DNA from 2 places in the Pararhizobium sp. O133 genome. Region 2 is predicted to be linked to the other one. Evidence: riboswitches for the same ligand, from Rfam matches in the RefSeq annotation. Region 2 holds a riboswitch; the other holds the start of a gene.
The links. A riboswitch is a leader RNA that binds a small molecule or an ion and turns the genes downstream of it on or off. The one in region 2 is predicted to bind glycine.
Positions count from the first base shown of each region.

Region 1 (10,487 bases), on a different replicon from region 2:
TTGTGATGCGTGCCTTCGCCGATGTCGGAGGAAGCCTGGAAATCACCCATGTCACGGATTCGGATATCGCTACAGCCCGTCTGTCGGGCGAGACGTTCGATTACGTGATTCTGGATATCAATATGCCGGGGATGAACGGCATCGACCTGCTGCGGCGAATCCGCACCGACATCAGGACGGCGGTGCTTCCGGTGATCATGCTGACGTCATCGATGAACCCGTCCGATGTCTATACATCCTATGCCTCCGGTGCCAATGCCTACACGCTGAAACCGTCCTCGGTCAGCGGCTACAGGAAATTCGCCGAGGGTTTCGCGCGTTTCTGGCTCGATGTCTCAGTTCATCCCTACGAGCCGAGGCACGTCTGATATTCGCGTGCCGGAATGAGAAAGGGGCGCCCGGAGCGCCCCTTTCTGTGTCCGTTACTCGGCCGCCTCGGCGTAGTCCTCCAGCGGCGGGCAGGTGCAGACAAGGTTGCGGTCGCCGAAGACATTGTCGACGCGGTTGACCGGCGACCAGTATTTGTCGACGCGGAAAGCGCCCGGCGGGTAGCAGGCCTGCTCGCGGGTATAGGGGCGATCCCATTCGCCGACCAAATCCTCGACCGTGTGCGGGGCGTTCTTCAACGGGTTGTTCACCCGGTCCATCTTGCCGTCCTCGATCGCCTGCGCTTCGGCACGGATGGCCAGCATGGCATCGCAGAAGCGGTCGAGCTCGGCCTTGGTTTCCGATTCCGTCGGTTCGATCATCAGCGTGCCGGCGACCGGCCAACTCATGGTCGGGGCGTGGAAGCCGCAATCGATCAACCGCTTGGCGACGTCGTCGACGGTGACGCCGGCGCTATCGACCAGCGGACGCGTATCGATGATGCATTCATGCGCGACGCGGCCCTTGGCCGACTTGTAGAGCACGGCATAGGCGCCCTTTAGACGGGCGGCGATATAGTTGGCGTTGAGGATCGCCACCTTGGTCGCCTGCGTCAAGCCTTCGCCACCCATCATCAGGCAGTAGCTCCAGGAGATCGGCAGGATGGAGGCAGACCCGAACGGCGCAGCCGAGACGGCACCTTCGCCACCGTCTGTTTCGGGGTGGCCGGGAAGGTAAGGAGCGAGATGCGCCTTGACGCCGATCGGCCCCATGCCCGGACCGCCGCCGCCGTGCGGAATGCAGAACGTCTTGTGCAGGTTGAGGTGGCTGACATCGCCACCGATATCGCCGGGGCGGGCAAGGCCGACCATGGCGTTCATGTTGGCGCCGTCGACATAGACCTGCCCGCCATGCCGGTGGACGATCTCGCAGACCTCGCGGACGTTTTCCTCGAACACGCCATGTGTGGAGGGATAAGTGATCATGCAGCAGGAGAGGTTGCCGCCGTATTGCTCCGCCTTGGCGCGGAAATCGTCCATGTCGATATCGCCGTCGTCCGAAACCTTGACGACGACCACCTTCATGCCGGCCATCTGGGCCGATGCCGGGTTGGTGCCGTGCGCCGAGGTCGGGATCAGGCAGACATCGCGATGATCGTCGCCATTGGCAAGATGATAGGCGCGGATCGTGAGAAGCCCCGCATATTCGCCCTGCGCGCCGGAGTTCGGCTGCATCGAGACCGCGTCATAACCGGTGATCTGGCAGAGCTTCTGGCTGAGATCGGTGATCATGTGGCGATAGCCTTCGGCCTGATCGGCCGGCACGAAGGGATGGATTTCCGAGAATTCGGGCCAGGTGATCGGCAGCATTTCCGCCGTGGCGTTCAGCTTCATCGTGCAGGAGCCGAGCGGGATCATCGAGCGGTCGAGTGCGAGGTCGCGGTCCGACAGCCGGCGGATATAGCGGGTCATTTCGCTTTCCGCGCGATTCATGTGGAAGATCGGATGCGTCAGGTATTCGCTGGTACGCAGCAGGGCTTTCGGCAAGCGATAATCCGTCGCGAAATCTTCCACGCTGAAATCGCCGCCGAAGGCGCGCCAGACGGCTTCCAGCGTCACCGGACGCGAACGTTCGTCGAGGCTGATGCCGATCTTGGTCGTGCCGATCCGGCGCAGGTTGACCTCTTCGGCAACAGCCGTCTTCAGGATAATGCCCTGCAGCTTGCCGACATCGACGGTGATCGTGTCGAAGAAGACGTCCGGCTCGACCTTGTATCCGAGCTTTTCCAGCCCGAGAGCCAGAAGCACGGCCTTCTGGTGGACGCTCTGGGCGATCGCCTTGATGCCCTTCGGTCCGTGGAAGACGGCATACATCGACGCCATGACGGCCAAAAGCACCTGCGCGGTGCAGATGTTCGACGTCGCCTTCTCGCGGCGGATATGCTGTTCGCGGGTCTGTAGAGACAGGCGGTAGGCGCGGTTGCCACGGGCATCGACGGACACGCCGACGAGACGGCCGGGCATGGAGCGCTTGTAGGCATCCTTGACTGCCATATAGGCGGCATGCGGGCCACCGTAACCGACGGGAACGCCGAAGCGCTGGGTGCAGCCGATGGCGATGTCGGCGCCCATTTCGCCGGGCGATTTCAACAGTGCCAGCGCCAGCGGGTCGGCCGCCATCGTGGCGATTGCGCCGGTCTGGTGCAGCCGGGCGATCAGGCCGCTGAAGTCGTGAACATGGCCGTAGGTGCCCGGATACTGGAAGATTGCCCCGAAGACATCGACAGGATCGAGATCGGTGAAGGGATTGCCGATGACGATCGACCAGCCCAGCGGTTCGGCACGGGTCTGCAACAGGGCAATGGTTTGCGGATGGCAGTTTTCATCGACGAAGAAGGCCTTTGCCTTGGACTTCGAAACACGCTCCGCCATCGCCATCGCTTCGGCGGCGGCGGTTGCTTCGTCGAGCAGCGAGGCATTGGCGACGTCGAGCCCGGTCAGGTCGCAGACCATCGTCTGGTAGTTGAGCAGGGCCTCGAGCCGGCCCTGGCTGATTTCCGGCTGGTAGGGAGTGTACGCCGTGTACCAGGCGGGGTTTTCCAGAATGTTGCGCTGGATGACCGGCGGCGTGATCGTGCCATAATAGCCTTGGCCGATGAGCGAGACGAGCTTCTTGTTGCGGTTGGCGGTCTCGCGCATCTTGTCGAGCGCTTCGCGCTCGGTCATGGCCGCCCCCCAGGCAAGTGCTTCCTTCTGGCGGATCGACGGCGGAACGGTGTCGTCGATCATGGCGTCGAGACTGCTGTAGCCGATGACCTTGAGCATATCAGCCATCTCGTCGGGTGAGGGACCGATATGCCGCCGATTGGCGAAGTCGTACGGCTTGTAATCGGTAAAGGTGAAGTCCTTCGGCATGCTCATCAGGCGATCAACTCCTTGTAGGCGGCCTCGTCCAAGAGCGCGTTGACGGCGGAGGGATCCGAGAGTTTCAGCTTGAAGAACCAGCCGGCGCCTTGCGGGTCGCTGTTGACCAGCGACGGATCATCGACGATCGCCTGGTTGCTTTCGACGATTTCTCCGTCCAGCGGACAATAGACATCGGAGGCGGCCTTGACGGATTCGACTGTCGCGGCGGTCGCGCCCTTGTCGAGCACGGTGCCGGCTTCCGGCAGTTCTACGAAGACGAGATCGCCAAGCTGTTCGGCGGCATGGGCGGTGATGCCGACAGTCGCCACATCGCCTTCGATTTTCAGCCATTCATGTTCGTCGGTAAATTTCAGCATCGGGTTCAGCTCCTGATCAGCGTTTGTAGGTCGGTGTGATGAAGGGGAGGGCGGCGACTGTAATCGGCAGATATTTTCCGCGCACTTCCGCAAAGAGTTGCGTGCCATTGGCCGTATGGGCGGTATCGACAGTGCCCATGGCGACGGGATGATCGGCGCTCGGACCGAAGCCGCCGGAAGTGACCGTGCCCACAGGCTTCAGTCCATCCGCATCGGCAAAAAGGGCAGCGCCGGCGCGCACCGGCGCCTTGCCCCCGGGCTTCAGGCCGACGCGACGGCGGCTGGCTTTGTCGGCAAGCTGGCGCAGGATGATGTCGGCGCCGGGGAAACCGCCCTGGCGGGCACCACCGGTCCGGCGGGCCTTCTGCATCGCCCATTCGAGGGCAGCCTCCACTGGCGTCGTTGTGGTATCGATGTCGTTTCCGTAGAGACACAGGCCGGCTTCCAGACGCAGCGAGTCGCGCGCGCCAAGACCGATCGGCATGACATCGGGATGTTCGAGAATCCGACGCGTGACGTCTTCCGCGGCGGCGGCCGGAATGGAGATTTCAAACCCGTCTTCACCGGTATAGCCCGAGCGCGAAATGATGCAGGGCACATCGTGCAACTCGGCCTCGGCCACGTCCATGAAACGCATGGTGGCGATATCGGCCCAAAGTTCGGCCAGCACGGTGACCGCATGCGGCCCCTGCAGCGCGATCAACGCCCGGTCTTCGAGCAGCGTCAGGTCACAGGTCTCGCCGAGATGTTTTTGCAGATGCGCGAAATCGGCGTCCTTGCAGGATGCATTGACGACGAGGAAGAGATGATCGCCGCGATTGGCGATCATCAGGTCGTCGAGAACGCCACCCGATTCGTTGGTGAAGAGCCCGTAGCGCTGACGGCCTTCGCCGAGGCCGAGCACATCGACGGGCACCAGCGTCTCAAGCGCCAGCGCCGCATCTTCGATCCGGCCGGACTTCGGCTTCACGATGATCTGGCCCATATGGGAGACATCGAAAAGGCCGGCGGCGGCGCGGGTGTGCAGGTGCTCCTTCATCACGCCGGCGGGATATTGCACCGGCATGTCATAACCGGCAAACGGCACCATGCGGGCGCCAAGCGACAGATGCAACGCGTGCAGCGGGGTCTGCTTCAAAGGGGAATGATCGTCCAAATCCGGCCTCCAGGTCTGGCGCAACGCGCCGGCTCATTTCAACGCGCAATTCATGCGTCGTTTCCTCGAGCCCCCTCTGTCCCTTTGCCTGAGATTGTTATCCCTTCGGCGAGCGGAAATGCTTCTCTCCAGAGTCCTACCGGCACCTTGCTGGTCCATGGGCCTGAGAGTTTCCGGGGCGGTTGCTCCTTCGGCACCGGTCGAAACCGGATTCTCCCAACAAGATCGATTTCAGATAACGGCGATCCCGGCGCATTGGCAAGCGCAAAATGTCGCGCCCGAACAGATTTCTGTCGTGGCTGGTTTGAGGCGTGGGCTTGCGACATCTCGTCCTTTGCTTTTTCAGCGACAAGCAGGTAACGCAATCCTTGATACGGAGATCACGGATGGCGAGAGCCGGGCAGCAGATGGGGATGGCGGTGCGGGTGCTTTCGGCGCTGGCATTGTTGCTCCTGTCGTTTGCCCATCAGCCCGTCATTGCCCGGCAGATCACGCCGGACATCGCGTCACAATATGTGCTGCCGGACGGATCGATCGGTGACATCTGCTTCGGCACGGAAGGCGTCGATGGCGCACAGCATGGGCCGTCAAAGGATGGCGTGGCGCCGGTCTGCGACTATTGCCGGCTGGCATCCGCCATTCTCCTGCCGTCGCCACCGGATGAGGTTTGCCTCGTCATTCGACGCATTTTCGAGATTGCGGCGAGGCCCGATTTTACGGCTGTTCTGGTCGAGCATCCGCATGCGCTGCCGCAATCGCGCGCACCGCCACTCCTGGCCTGATCCCCGCCGTGCCGGCGACTTCCACTTTTTTTCAGACCATTCAGCCGCCTGACGCGGCATTTGGCCGGCATTCCCGAACATGGGGAGCCGGTTCGGAGATGATCCATGATACAGACCAAAACCATCCTTCTTGCCGTTGCTTTCTCGCTCGCCGGTACGGCGGCAGCCTATGCGCACGCGTCCTTCGAGCAGGACACGGTCGCATCCGAAAGCAATTTCAAGGCGATCCTGCAGATTCCACATGGCTGCGACGGCAAGGCGACCAACGAGGTTCAGGTGAAGCTGCCGGAAGGCTTCGTTTTCGCCAAGCCGCAGCCGAAGGCCGGCTGGGAGATCGAGATCATCAAGGGCGATTATCAGAAGAGCTACGACAATCACGGCAAGACGGTTACTTCCGGCCCACTGGAAATCCGCTGGAAAGGCGGAGAACTTTCGGACGACTATTATGACACATTCGTGATCACCGGGAAAATTTCGGGTTTCGAGAAGGAAACGCAACTCGCCTTTCCCGTCACCCAGCTTTGCGGTGCCTCCGACAAGGTGGTCTGGGATCAGATCGTGACTGCCGGCCAGAGCGCGCATTCGCTGGAACATCCGGCACCGACGATTACCGTGACGCCGGCCGAGGCGGATGGTCATGACCATCATGACATGGCGGCGATGGCCGGAATGTCGGGAATGGGGGATGCCCCGGTGAAGGCCGGTTCGCTCGAGATTTCCGGTGGCTCGATCAAGGCGATGCTGCCGGGCGCCAAGGTCGGCGGCGGCGGCTTTACCGTCAAGAACGAGGGCAGCGAGGATGATGTCCTGCTGTCCGCCGAAAGCCCGGCTGCGGGCCGCGTCGAATTGCACGAGATGACCATGCAGAACGACGTGATGAAGATGCGCAAGCTGGAGGACGGGATCGCGGTCCCGGCGGGGCAGACCGTCGAACTCAGAAGTGGGGGGCTGCACCTGATGTTCATGGACGTGACGAGGCCGTTTGCCGAAGGCGACACTGTTCCGGTGACACTCACGTTCGAGAAGGCCGGCAAGGTCGAACTCGTGCTGCCCGTCGGCAATGCTGCCGGCAAGATGTCGCACAACTGAACGATGTGGCATTGAATGCAAGGGAACGGCGGCATCCGTGATGCCGCCGTTCAGTCGCTCAATCACGATCTCTCGACGGGACGCGGGCCACCCAATCGGGAGAATCGAGCGCCTCGACCCCGCCATCCAGCGTGCTCGCCTCCTCCTCGTCGTCGGCGGCCTCCGGCTCGTCCAACTCGAATTCCCGGTAGCGGCGAACAGCCTCGTAGGGCGTGCCCTGGGGCAGGCGTCCCTGCGAATTCATCAGCATCAGCGACAGGGAAGTCGGGCTGCGCAGGGCGGCAACGGAGGCGTGGATATGGGCTGCCTCGTCCTTTGGACGGGCGGCAAGCAACGTAATCGCTTCTTCTGACGGGCCATCGCCACTCACGCGTGCGGAAGGCTTTACGGCTTGTGCCGCATACGCCGCCGTATTGGCTGACATGGTAACGACCAGGGTCATGGCGATCTACCCTTGAAGGGCGCTCCTTTGAAAATAGCGATCGCCTTGTTTTATCTCGCCGAAATTTCCCGTCGGTGAAATCCGGCGCCGGTATTTAAGTCAAATCTTATCGAACGGCGCGACCAGCACGGAGGCGGCAATCTCAGCGATGTTCTGCCGCGATCCGCAACCGTGGCACTTGCGACACTCCTGAAATACGGGCAAACTTCCTGCAACCGGAGGGAGGGGCGCATGACAGACAGGAAAACACTCGAAGGCATCGTCAACAGTTTCTATGAAGCGCGTGGTGGTAACGACAAGTACGGTGTCATGTCCTTTGCCGGGCCTGAGATTACATTCAGCATGGTCGGCAGCGGCAAGATGGCCGTGGCTGCCCCGCGCATTTCCGGACCGGCGGACCTGGAGGTCGCCGTCGGGGCGCTGATCGACCACTGGGACATGAGCAGGATGACGACAAAACGGCTCTATGTGGATGGCGATACGGTCATTGCCCATCGGTCCGGTGTGATCCGCCACAATCCGACGGGCAGGGACCTGGAAACGGAATATATCGACATCTTCACCATCAAGGATGGAAAGATCGACGACATCACCGAATTCGTCGACACGCTGATGGTCGCTGAAGCCACCGGCCTCGTCACCACATAGAAACGATATCTTGCGGCCTGCGCTCATTTCACACGGCTCACTCACGATATGGTGACCGTGATCGTGACGACTGTGGCCGGGGAGACGTTGGAAACCGTTGCAATTCCCGTCATAAGACTAGCACGCTTCCGATTCCCGGGGACGGGCGCGGCTGGCATTCCGTTTGGCTTCAAGTGGACATTGCAGCCGCTCTGTCCGTGGAGAGGCGATTGATATTTTAACGCGGATTGCCAGAACGTATGACGATTGACTCCAGTTTTCCCCGCCGCGGCTTTCTTGGCTTGCTTGCGGCAGGCGCGCTTGCCGGATGCAGCACATCGATGCAGGGACGCCCGACGCCGACGCCGGTGCGGATCAGCCGGCCGATCGGGCCGCCGTCGGACGCCGAATTGCAGGTCATGTATGGACCGGTCGAGGATGGCGGCTTCCTGATCCCGCCGATCCCGTATCAGAAGATCGACCCGCAATTTTATCGCCAGCGTGTCATCGACCCGACGGGCGAGGCGCCCGGCACGGTGATCGTCGATACGCCGGCGCGGTTCCTCTATGTCGTCGAGCCCGGCGGGACTGCGATGCGCTACGGTGTCGGCATCGGCCGCGAGGGTTTTTCCTGGCAGGGCGACGGCGTCATCCACTGGCGCCAGGCCTGGCCGCGCTGGAAGCCGCCGAACGAAATGGTGGCACGCCAGCCGAGCCTTGCCAAATATTCGATCGAGAACGGCGGCATGGAGCCGGGCCTGAAGAATCCGCTCGGCGCCCGGGCGCTCTATATCTTCCAGAACGGCGAGGATACGCTCTACCGCCTGCATGGCAATCCGGAATGGCAGTCGATTGGCAAGGCGGTGTCGTCCGGCTGCGTGCGGCTGATGAACCAGGATGTCATCGATCTCTATCAGCGGGTGCCGGCCAAGGCACGGATCGTGGTGCGACAGTAAGGCTCGCGCAGGCCGGATCTGGTCTGGATGGGTCCGTGATTAACCGGACGCTAACCGCGATTGACGATTCTGCGGCCGGCTACTCGAATCATGTTCCGATTTGAACCGTTTGACAAAACTTTGGCACGATTTCACGCGATAGACGCTTTCATGGTTTCATTCCTTCCTTCTGGTCGCGCCACGATGCGCATCCTGTCGGCCCGCCGCATGCTGGCGCGGGCTGCCGCCGTGCTCGCCGTCGGCGTGGCGCTGTCGGGCTGCATGGGGCTGGACGACCTGTCGGAAGAGCCGCCGAAGCTGTCGGGCAAGATGATCGCCGAAATGTCGAAGAAGGGCATGAAGCCGGAGAGCCCGGTTCTGGTGCGCATTTTCAAGCAGGAGAGCGAGCTGGAAGTCTGGAAGGTCAACAAATCAGGCCAGTATGCGCTGTTGAAGACCTATCCGATCTGTCGCTGGTCAGGCGAACTGGGGCCGAAGACGAAGGTCGGCGACCGGCATGCGCCGGAGGGTTTCTACCATGTCTCGAAGGGCATGCTGAACCCGAACTCGCAGTTCTACGTCTCTTTCAACCTCGGCTATCCCAACAAGCTGGAATCGGCGCTCGGCTATACCGGCGAGGCGCTAATGGTGCATGGCGCCTGTTCGTCGTCGGGTTGCTACGCCATGACCGATCAGGGCGTCGGCGAAATCTATGCTGTTGTCGCCAAGGCTCTTTCGAGCGGCCAGGACCGTTTCCAGGTCCAGGCCTATCCGTTCCGCATGACGGCTGAGAATATGGCCGAGCATCGCGGCGATCCGAACATGTCGTTCTGGCGGACGCTGAAGGAAGGCCATGACGCCTTCAACCTGACGCATCGCCAGCCGAAGGTGTCGGTCTGCGGCGGCCGTTATGTCTTCAACCGCGAATTCGAGGGCGGCGAGCCGGCCGATCCGCTGGCGGCATGTCCTGATATCAGCACGCAGCTCGAGCCGCAGGCGATGGCGCAGGTCGAGGCGGAGGAGCGAAAGCTCGATACCGCGCTGACATCGTCGATCCAGTCCAGTTCCGCGATGACCGCCTATTCCGACGGTGGCATGCATCCGAGTTTTCGGGCATTGTTGAAGGCGCAAGGGGCAAAGCGGCTCGCCGCCAGCATTTCCGGCACCAAATATCCGATCAGCCGGCCCGACGCGGCGCTGGCCGATCCCTTCTCCGGCCGGTAAGAACAGCATTCGCTTTCAATTTTCTAAAGCCGGGCGTCAGGGGAGGACATCATGGGTTTCAGGTTCGGTCTCGATCACTATGCGCTGCTTGTGCGCGATGTCGCGCGCAGCGTCGCGTTCTACCGGGACGTCATGGGTTTCGTGCCGATCCCGCGCGAGGGCAGCCCCGGCGTGCAATGGCTGGATATCGGCGGCGGCGACGCTGTTCATTTGATCCAGGGTGATTTCGGCGCGACGCATGTGACCAAGGACACGCATGTTGCTGTTTCCACCGCCGATTTCGATGCCTTCGTCGCGCATCTGACCAAGCTGGGCGTCACCTTCACCGACTGGCCCGGCAATCCCGGCAAGATCGGTCTGCATCGCCTGGGCTTTCGGCAGGTCTATGTGCAGGATCCCGATCTTTACTGGATCGAGATCAACGACCAACGGCCGCCGGCGGTCTGAGCGCGTTCCGGTTCGGGCGCGACTGTGCATTCACGCGGCAGGTTTGCCCGTGGTTTTCAAAGAACATGGACGGGGCGCTCGAAAGAACCGCGTTTGGGTGTGGGAAAGTGGCTCTCGCCAGCGCCCCGTTCGGCGG
Region 1 covers NZ_CP196426.1:2,690,688-2,701,174, forward strand. The annotation lists gene ACST81_RS12845 (response regulator) at 1-368, shown strand, start outside; gene gcvP (aminomethyl-transferring glycine dehydrogenase) at 423-3,287, opposite strand; gene gcvH (glycine cleavage system protein GcvH) at 3,287-3,649, opposite strand; gene gcvT (glycine cleavage system aminomethyltransferase GcvT) at 3,666-4,805, opposite strand; glycine riboswitch at 4,947-5,034, opposite strand; gene ACST81_RS12865 (DUF2946 family protein) at 5,192-5,587, shown strand; gene ACST81_RS12870 (DUF1775 domain-containing protein) at 5,693-6,676, shown strand; gene ACST81_RS12875 (hypothetical protein) at 6,735-7,118, opposite strand; gene ACST81_RS12880 (nuclear transport factor 2 family protein) at 7,350-7,766, shown strand; gene ACST81_RS12885 (L,D-transpeptidase) at 8,006-8,701, shown strand; gene ACST81_RS12890 (hypothetical protein) at 8,909-9,904, shown strand; gene ACST81_RS12895 (VOC family protein) at 9,956-10,351, shown strand.
Region 1: it holds a riboswitch for glycine, as region 2 does, so the genes downstream of both, gcvT (glycine cleavage system aminomethyltransferase GcvT) here and ACST81_RS25360 (D-amino acid dehydrogenase) in region 2, are expected to answer to the same signal.

Region 2 (10,487 bases):
TGTTGATCTTCATCGCTTATATGTCGGATGACGGCACCACGTTACTGGCTCTCGCTGATGAATTTCGTAATTCCGTTTCACAGGCTTGGTCTGTTCTTGTGGTGGGCAATGCCACGATTCATGGGCACTTGATGGGCGGCAACATCGCTCTCGCCCGCGATTCTCTGCAGCCATTGCCCAGCGAAGCTGACCAACCGGCGCTGTCCTTCTCAGTCGTTTGCAGAACCTGCCTGCTGGCTCTGTGCGACGTGGCCGAGAATAGGCTCGACGAGGCAGAACCACGGCTCCGGCAGGCGCTTGACCTGGCGCAGAGGGTCACTGGGAGCGATACCGCGCCTGCTGTACTGGCAGCCAGCCTGCTGGCCTTCGTGCGCTACCAGCGCAACGATCTATTCGAAGCGGAGTCGCTGCTTTCAGGTCACCTCGATCTCATTGAGCAAACATGCTTTGTTGAAGGTCTGATCGCCTGCTATCTGACTTTGGTACGCATCATGGTCTCGCGCGGCGACTGGAAATCGGCATCTCAACTTCTTGAACGCGGGGACGCGGTAGGTCGAAAGCGAGACTGGCTGCGCCTTAGAACCGTTTGCATCGCTGAACAGATAAGGCTCAATTTACTCCAATCTCGACTAGCACAAGCCCGTACTCTCATGACGGGTTTCCGAGGTATGGTTCAGGCCCGGCCACCGACGGACAGGTCGCCGACATCTTACGGCTGGCGACTGCTAAGAATGTGCGAGGCTCGGCTCCTCATCGCTGAGAACAAGCCTCATCAGGCAGCTGAAATTTTCCAGCTTCAGATGCATAGCTTCGCTTGGGACAAGCCAGCCGAGTTGGAAGCGGGGATCGAGTACGCCGTTTCGTTACTAGCGATAGGCAGACGTGGCGTGGCAATGGAATTGATGACCAGCCTTCTTGCGCAAAGCGAGATTGGAGATGTCATCCGCCCGTTCATTGACTGCGGTGCAGGGGCAATCACACTGACGCAATCAGTAATCGCCTTCTTGCAGAACCATAACAGCAAGCGAGTTTCGACGGATTATCTCCACAGGCTGGCAGCTGCTCTGGCAACGGTTCAGGTCGAGCGCCAACATGGATACAATGAACCGTTCGGGACATCATCCTTGACACTGCGGGAACGCGAGGTGGTTAGTCGTGTGCAGCACGGTATGACCAACAAGGAAATCGCATCGGATCTCAAAATTGGCCTCGAAACCGTGAAGTGGCATCTAAAGACGGTCTTCAAGAAATTGAAGGTCAGGAATCGGACCGAAGTTGTCTCGGTAAGTCAGGCGGCGCTCGGTCATCCTGGACCTCGGGACGACGCTGGTCGCCCCGAGACCGAGGATGTTTTTCATTAAGCGGCTTCTTCGAGGTAGTCGTAGCAGCAATATGGCTTGAGGCGTTCGGTATCGACGTCCGCGCCGAGGCCCGGATCGGATCCGACTTCCAGTAAGCCGTTTTTGATGCGGTCTTCGGGAGCATTCTTCAGAACCTGAACGTAGCCCTGGGACTCCGGCAGGTAAGGATAGATTTCGAGGTCCATTGCATTGGCGCAAGCGGCCCAGACCTGAAGCGTAGCGGCCGTACAGAGAGACGACGCGCAGTTATGAGGAGACATTCGTGCGTTGTATGCCTCTGCCATCGCTGCGATCTGGACCAGTTCGAACACGCCCCCGCAATTGCCAACGTCCGGCATGACAACGTCGATAGCGCCGGAATCCAGGAGGTTCTTGAAACCGTTGCGGGTATAGACGCGTTCGCCGGCGGCGATCGGGAACTTGTATCGAGCGGCCAAGTTTTTGAGGCCCGCGAGGTTGAATGCGTCAAGGGGCTCCTCGACCCAGGAGACCTTGAGCTCTTCGCAGACGTCGAGGATTCGAACCAGTTGGTCGTTATTGACGCCACCTGAAAGATCGATGAGCAGTTCGGCCTGATCACCGACGACATCCTTGAGAAGGCGAATACGATCGATAGCGCGCTTGAACTCGTCGGCGGAAAGCGAGCGGCGCTGGACGTGGGTCAGCGTACGGCCCGGCTGTTGCGTTGCAAGAGGATAGCTCTTGAGCATCTTGTAGCCATCCTTGAGCGGGCGCTCGGCGGCCTTGGCCCACTCGGTGGCGTCATTGCAATGGTAGTTCCAGCCGTTCGCATAGACCGGTGCGGTGTCCTGGAAGCGGCCTCCGAAGAAGTCATAGACTGGGACGCCTGCAGCCTTGCCCTTGATATCCCAAAGCGCCTGGTCGATCGCGCTTACCGCAGCGAAGGCGATCGCGCCGCCGCCCTTGGTCCAGAAAGAGTTGTCGTAGATCGCGTGATAGACATGGCGGGGATAGTTCGGGTCCGCACCGATAACGCGCGCGGCATAGTCGGCGACCATGCCGGCTGCACCGCGAGCACCGAGGCCGTATGCCACGGCAGCTTCGCCCCAACCGGAAACTCCCTCATCCGTTACGACTTCGACAAGCACCGGGCGCACACCGCCGGTCGGGATCCGGTACGCCCGGATATTAGTTACACGCATGGCTGCACTCCTTCGTGCAAGGTATCGAGATACCTTGGCTTGGATACTGAGATTTAATCGGAACGCTCATGTCCAGAAGAGGCTTTCGCCCCTGTCTGCTCGCCTGCTCCGGCGGCAACCAATTCATCACCCAACATCGGAACTTTCGCAAAATTGAAGTTCTTATGGGGATATCAGCGGCACTTATGGGGATCACGTCCGGAGTGTAACCGACGATCTTACCGTCCTGGACGAAATCGAACGGCGCGTCGGCCGTTTCAGTCGCGACCGTGAAGACGCCTTTCTCCTGGATCGATGAAAGGGCAGGCCGAGGCGGAGAAGGACACGCCGACGGACATCGCAGCGGAGAGTGCCGCCGACGCTATGTGTTTAAAGATTTTCATGGTTGTTGCCCAGATGGTGACTGTGTCCGAATCCCGGCCCGTCAACGAGTTTTGTGGGGCAGCGAGGCTCTTGCTGCGTCAATCCGCACAAGTGCGCCGCCGAGCGCACTACAGTCATCCCGCATTGCGAAATCGACAGCAAAACCGAAGGTTTTATGCCTCCATGAGTGAAGCTTATGACCAGGCGCGCGGAGAGCTTTAGGTCCGATCGGGTCGGGAGATGTCCTCGTATGACAGCAAGGCCGTCTTGAGGCTGCCGTAGCATTTGTCCGCCACTTTCGACCTCGGTCGATATTTCGGACGGATCAGATAGTAGTGGGACGGAGATGCGTCGGATATCCGGTGGTATACGACATCCAGGCTCCCGTTGGTGAGTGCTCTCATAGCGCCGCACGTGATATTGTCGACCACCGCAACGCCGCCGTTCGAAATGGCAAAACATGCCATCGGGAAGAAGTTGGAAAATTCCACCTTGGGGGGCGCGATTTTCGACCGAATCTGTCGACTGGATCGATTCTCCTCGTAAAGCGTACAGACGTTGTAGCCTTTGATCTCCTCAGTCAGCAGGGTATCGCCTTGCGTCGAGATCAGACCGCGTGGCGAGACGGCGTAAACGGGAATGTTGAAGACCTCGACCTCGAACAGCGGTGAATTCGTCAACACTTCGAACGCCCCCTCATCGGTCAACGCGATGTCGTGAAGTTGGTTTTCCATCTCCGATACGATGGAGGCAGAGGTCCCGATCATGAGACGAAACTGCTGTCCCCCAGCCGCAATCTTGGAAATTGCGGTTGGAACAAGGTGGGTTCCCGCATTCCCGGAGGATATGATCGATATCCTTGGTACCTCGATTGAGGTAAGGCGGCCGAAATGGTGACGTATGTCGTTCAATTGAGCCATCACCGGGCTCACCTGCTGGAATAGCACCTCTGCCTCGGCGCGCGGTGATATTCGTCCTGCGTGTCGGTCAAACAGCGTGGTTGTCAGCTGCTCTTCAAGTGTCGCTATCGTCATACTCACGGCAGGTTGAGTGCGACCGAGATTCTTCGCGGCCTTCGAGATGCTGCCAGTCAACATCACTTGGTAGAATGCCTCGATCTGGTGATATTTCATTTTTTGCGGCCCCGTGCCGTAATCTCATCCCCCAGCGAGATTTTTCTTTTCCGCAGAACCTCCCTGGCCATCACCACGTCCAGATCGATCTGCTGGACCATTGCCTCAAGACCGTCGAACTTTGTCTCGGGACGCAAATACTCGATGAATGTCACCTGACATGTCTGGCCGTAAAGATCGCCGGCGTAATCGAGGACATACGTCTCCAATAGCAACTCGCCGTCGTCGACGACTGTCGGCCGCCGGCCAAAGCTGGCGACACCATTGCGAACGGTTCCGAAGCCATCCCGAAATCGCACCGCATAAATCCCTGGCGCGAGCCTACAGCATCCGCCCAGCTTCATGTTCGCCGTCGGGAAGCCGATTGCACGTCCGAGCTTAGCGCCATGAACGACCACACCTCGAACTTCCACCTGTTCTGCGAGGGTGGTTGCGTATCCATGGTGGTGGGCGCATTCTTCGGGAACCAGCAAGTCCGTTTCTTCAAGTGCAAGCATGTTCGCCTCCTTCGAACGCGCGGGGCGGTAGACACCCGGCCCGCGCGACGGTTCATTCGACGGGGTCGGCCCCTATAGCCGCAAGAGCAGCCCTGCCGACTTCGATGTCCTGATCTCCAGTGCCGGAGCCCACTCCTATTGCACCCGCCAGCTTGCCGCTGAACTTGATCGGCAGACCGCCGGGCAGATTTGTGACGCCGCCGCCAGTGGCAATTCCGGCGGCAATGCTGAATTCGGGTGTCATGCCGCCTGTCTTATTGCGGATGGACGCCGATGTGCGGGCCTTAGCCTTCGCTGTCTGCATGCTTAGGTATTTTGCTCCGTCCATACGGAGACTGGCGATCGTCTCGCCGCTGGCGTCAACGATACAAATGCACTGCGGAACCGAGATTTCCGCGGCTTTCGAAACCGCCGCAGCCAAAGCGTCCAACGCACCTGCGTGCGATAGGACAAGTGCTTCGAGATAGGAATCGGTCATCATATTCTCCTAGGGGTTAGTATCCTGCGGTCGCATCGACACGATTCCGTAAGGGTTCGCCACGCAGGTCCCTGCCAATGTTGTCAGCGAAGATCGAAAGGCAACGGTCGACGTATCCGTCGGCGTCGTCACAGGAAATATGCGGGAAGATGATCAGGTTGGGTACATCCCACAGCTGACTGTCGGCCGACAGGGGTTCCTCGTCGAAGACGTCCAGCGCAGCACCGCTCAGACGGCCATCGACGAGCGCCCTGATGAGGGGCCCCGTATCGACGAGAGGACCTCGCGCGATGTTGAACAAAGACGCGCCTGGTTTCATCAGGGCCAGTTGCTTTTCACCGATGAGCCCCTTGGTCGAGGCAGTGAGAGGGCAGCTGACGACAAGGCAGTCGGCCAGGGTAAGCGCCTGGTCAAGATCTGCGACGGTGAATACCTCATCGGCCGATGGACTGGTCTTACCTGAACGGGTGACTGCTACAATCCGCGGGCCGAACGGGCGCAAACGGTCCGCAATCGCGGTGCCGAGCGCTCCAAAACCTACGAAGACTATGGTCTTCGTATCGATCCCCGTCGCGAGGCGATTGTCCCAGCGATGGAGCCGCTGATTTTGAATGTGTCGCGGCACGCCCTCGCACAACATGAGAACGGTCATTAAGCCGAAAGCGCCGCCCTTCTTCGCGTGTACGCCGCTGCTGTTTGTCAGGACCGCTCCGTTCGGAAGCCAGTCGAGCGGCATATACTTCTCGACGCCAGCACTTGTGCAATGAACCACACGCAGGCGCTTGCCGTGGACTTTGAGGCGCGCGGTATCGAATCCGGAGCCGACGAAATAGTCTGCGGCTTCTAGCGCCTGGTAGTCGGGAAATTGAGCGTTGAATGATCGCACTTCTGCAAATCCCGCTACCGCTCCTAAAGCCTTGAGAACAGCGGGTTCCGAGACGAAGTAGGGGGACCCGGGCGGCACGGCGTTTTCCACGTATACGGAAAAATCACGCATAATCAATCCTTTAAGGTTATTTGTTATGTAGATGCAATTTGTGTGCCAATTTAATAATTTCCGATACGAAGGACTTGCGCAAGATCCAAACATGTGAGTACCCTAAGGGTGTTCGAAGGCCGTGCAGGAGAGATGGCACCGACGCCACGCCGAAGGAGCAACCCCCCAGGAAACTCTCAGGCAACCAAGACTGCACAGTTTGAACGATCTGGAGAGAGGCGCTCGCGTCCACCGAAGGGGACCCCCGTGGGGAAAAGCTCTCAGGTAAAAAGACAGATTGGGGGCTATGGGGCTGGCGAAGCCCCGGCACCAACTGTTGGAGACAAAAGTGCCCCATATCGCTGTATTAGGCGCCGGTATTACCGGCGTGACAACTGCTTACGCGCTTTCACGCCGCGGTTTCGACGTTACCGTTATCGACCGCAATCGTTATCCCGCGATGGAGACCTCGTTTGCCAATGGCGGACAGCTTTCTGCAAGCAATGCTGAGGTCTGGAATCATTGGTCTACGGTCTTGAAAGGCATCAAATGGATGCTCAAAAGCGACGCGCCGCTTCTCATGAACCCTACCCCGAGCTGGCACAAATATTCCTGGATGGGGGAATTTGTGGGGGGCATAGGCGGATATCGCACCAATACGATCGAGACTACGCGGCTCGCAATCGCTGCGCGTCAGCACATGTTCGAAATAGCCGATCGCGAGAAGATTGAGTTCGACCTCGAAAAGCGGGGCATCCTCCATGTCTACTATGACAAACCGAGCTTTGATTATGCCGGCAAGGTGAACGCGATGCTGACCGAGGGCGGCCTGGACCGGAGATCCGTATCGCAAGAGGAAATCAAGGCGATCGAACCCGCGTTGGTCGGTAATTTCTACGGCGGCTTCTTTACGCCGTCGGATTCCACAGGAGACATCCACAAATTCACGCGCGGCCTTGCCAAGGCATGTATGAAACGCGGCGTGAATTTCCTTTTCGACACGGAAATCCAACGGGTAGAATCCGGAGAAAGCACGACTGTTTACTGGAAGCCTGCCGAAAACCCTGGAAGCTCAAGCAACGTCCTGACGGCTGACGGCGTGGTTGTATGTGCTGGCGTCGGCAGCAGGAAAATCGCTGGGATGCTCGGCGATCGAATAAATGTCTATCCGGTAAAAGGCTACTCGATCACGGTTCATCTCGATGACGAGCGAAGCCAGAACGGCGCTCCCTGGGTCAGCCTACTCGACGACCGGGCAAAGATCGTCACGAGCCGTCTTGGAAACGACCGGTTCCGAGTCGCCGGTACGGCGGAGTTCAACGGTATCAATCGCGATATTAGACATGATCGCATCAAACCCTTGGTAGATTGGGTGCGCACGCTCTTTCCAGAGGCCTCGACATCCCGCGTCGTGCCTTGGGCGGGCCTTCGCCCCATGATGCCGAACATGATGCCACGGATAAAAAAGGGCTGCCGTCCCAACGTTTTCTACAACACCGGACACGGTCATCTTGGTTGGACGCTGTCAGCGGCGACGGCGGAACTCGTTGCGGAATTGGTTCAGCAGACGCCGACCTCCAGCGGTCGCAGGACAGCTTGAACAAACCGGGGCCTGGCGTATGTCGGGCCCCGTTATTTCGTCCGTAAGACTGTCTCAAGACTAAGCGCTCTCAATATTGAAACTCAAACCTGAGACCGCACTGGAAAAGTGAGACTCGTCAGGTTTGTTCGTTAACGTACTGATTCCGCAGCTATTTCCAGCGTGGCATATCGCTTGCTCATGAATATGCGAGGATCGGACAGGCCGATCTCAATTCTAGAGGAGATACCAAATGGACCTCGGTCTATTTATGATGCCCCTGCACGATCAGCGGCGCAACTTCACTGAACTCCTGAAACAGGATCGTGAAGCAGTGATCCTCGCCGACCGTCTCGGCTTCTCGGAAGTTTGGGTTGGCGAGCACATTAGCTGCTCCTGCGAACCGATTGCCGACCCGCTTCAATTTTTCGGTACGCTGATCCATGCGACGAAGCAGATCAAGTTCGCCACGGGGGTCCTGAACCTACCGCAGCACCATCCGGCACGTCTCGCCGGCCAGATCGCACAATTCGACCATCTCTCGGAAGGCCGTTTCATCATGGGCGTTGGCCCGGGCGGTCTCGTGACCGATATGGAACTGTTCGGCACGCAGGAAAAGAACCGCGCCGAAATGACCACCGAATCCATCAAGATCATGCACCAGATCTGGTCGCAGAACCCGCCCTACAACATCAAGGGCAAATACTGGGACGTGGTTATCGAGAATACGCTCATTCCCAGCCTCGGTTTCGGTCCGATGCTTAAGCCGTATCAGCAGCCGTTCCCCGAGCTGGCGATCTCGGTGATGAGCCCATCTTCAAGCAGCGCGCGCCAGGCGGGCGAAAACGGCTGGAGCATCGTCTCTGCCAACTTTACCCCGGTCGCCAACGTCAAAACCCATTGGGAACAGTACGTCGTGGGCTGCGAAAAGGCCGGCCGTCGCCCTGACCGCAACAAGTGGCGTATCGCACGTTCGCTGCTCGTGACCGACAGCGATCAGGAAGCGGCCGACTACCTCGCCGAGGGCACGTCTTCCTACCGCTGGTACTACGAGTACATCGTGGAAGATATGAAGGCGTTCAAGCTCCTCGGCGTGCTCAAGCCTTCGATGAACACGTTGGACAGCGACATCACGGTGCAGAACTGCCTCGACTGGATGGTGCTCTCGGGCTCTCCGAAAACAGTTCTCGACAAGCTCGTTGCCTTCGTCGACGAAGTTGGCGGTCCGTTTGGCTCTCTCATGATGACCCAGAAGGACTGGGACCGCCCCGCCATCCACAAGCGCTCCATGGAACTCCTCTCGACCGACGTCATGCCAAAGCTGCGTCAACACGTGGGCACGCTCGCTGCAGCCGAGTAACGCGTCCTGCAGTCCAGCCACGCGGCCCGGGCCGCGTGGCCACTAATAAGAAAATTTCACGGGAATATTCACTCTTCACCTATTCGAACTGGGAGCCCTGTTATGAAGCATGAAGACCACAACAAGAAAGAAATCACGTCCGCCCGAACCGCAGATCTTTTTAACGAGGTAATGCTCGCCCGCCGCAGCTTCATGCTGGGTACGGCTGCCATTGCAGCCGGTGCCACGCTTGGAGCCTGGGTACCCCAGGCACGTGCCGCCGTCGGTGGCAACCTCGAAGTGATGGCCTGGGAAGGCTATACGCTCGAGACCGAGACCGCGGAATGGCGCAAGGCTAACAACATCACCATGCGCGCTGCCATCATGAGCAACCAAGATGACGTCACCGCAAAGATCGTCGGAAGCAACGCCGTTCGCCTCGACCTCGCCGAGTACTCCAACGGCTACAACGCGATCTACAATGAGCTGGGTGTCCTTACGGAGCTGGATGTCTCCAAGATCCCCAACTACAATAAGGACGACATCTACGCCCCGTTCTACGAGGGTGACATGTGGTACTGGGATGGCAAGAACTGGGCCATGCCTTGGGTCTGGGGTCTGGACACGATCGTCGTCAATCCGGAACTGACCGGCTTCGAAGTGAAAAGCTACGAGGACCTCCTCCGTCCGGAACTCACCGGGAAACTTGCGTTTCTCGACAATCCGCTCACCGTTTGGCCCCAGATCGCGAAGGTCACCGGCTACGGAGAAAAGTTCCCGAACTTGACGAAGGACGAGCTTGGCGATTGCTTCGAGAAGCTAAAGCCCTACCGCGATCAGACGAAGGTTTTCGCCTCGTCGAACGGCGACGTCATCTCGCTTTTCGCCTCCGGTGAAATCGCCGCATGCTTCTGTGTCTGGAGCGCCGTTCCGCTCGAAACGGCCAAACAGAACGTCAAGACGGTTGCGGTCTACCCGAAGGAGGGCGCAGCCGTTTGGGCGGACGCTTGGTTTATTCCCAAGACCGCCGAGAACATCGAGACCGCCCACGCCTTCATCAATGAGGCACTTGAGCCGGAAATCCAGGCATCCATTTCGAAGACCGCCGTCGCAGCAGCTGTTTCCAAAAAGGCGCCCGCCTTGATGGACGCGGGTACGAAAGCTCTTTTCGACTACGACAACTTCGACCAACAGTTCAAGACGATGAAGGTGTACGGTCAACCGCCGCGGACCTCTACAGAGTTCGCGACATACGACGACTGGCTGCAGGTCTGGGCCGACTTCCGCGCGGGCTTTTGATGTCCCGGGCCAGCGGGACAATTACCGCTGGCCCGCTCATCAGTGCGCTATGATATCTTTCTTACATAACAGGATGTACGCTCATGGCGACTGCCGCTGACTACGTCGAGAAGCACAATGCGGTCACCCCGCGATCGTCCGGGTTCAGCCTCGCGCCGGGTTTCGCACTCGCAGGTCTGCCGTTCGGATTTCTGCTCGTTTTCTTCATCTTACCGGTGGTCCTCCTATTCGTGACGAGCTTTTTCACGGCTCGTTCCTTTGTGATCGAACCCGTTTGGAATCTCGACAACTATGCCAGG
Region 2 covers NZ_CP196428.1:106,352-116,838, reverse strand. The annotation lists gene ACST81_RS25390 (LuxR C-terminal-related transcriptional regulator) at 1-1,361, shown strand, start outside; gene ACST81_RS25385 (mandelate racemase/muconate lactonizing enzyme family protein) at 1,358-2,524, opposite strand; gene ACST81_RS25380 (LysR family transcriptional regulator) at 3,106-4,020, opposite strand; gene ACST81_RS25375 (riboflavin kinase) at 4,017-4,517, opposite strand; gene ACST81_RS25370 (GlcG/HbpS family heme-binding protein) at 4,570-4,995, opposite strand; gene ACST81_RS25365 (D-2-hydroxyacid dehydrogenase) at 5,012-5,992, opposite strand; glycine riboswitch at 6,107-6,195, shown strand; gene ACST81_RS25360 (D-amino acid dehydrogenase) at 6,321-7,571, shown strand; gene ACST81_RS25355 (LLM class flavin-dependent oxidoreductase) at 7,804-8,910, shown strand; gene ACST81_RS25350 (ABC transporter substrate-binding protein) at 9,013-10,188, shown strand; gene ACST81_RS25345 (ABC transporter permease) at 10,272-10,487, shown strand, end outside.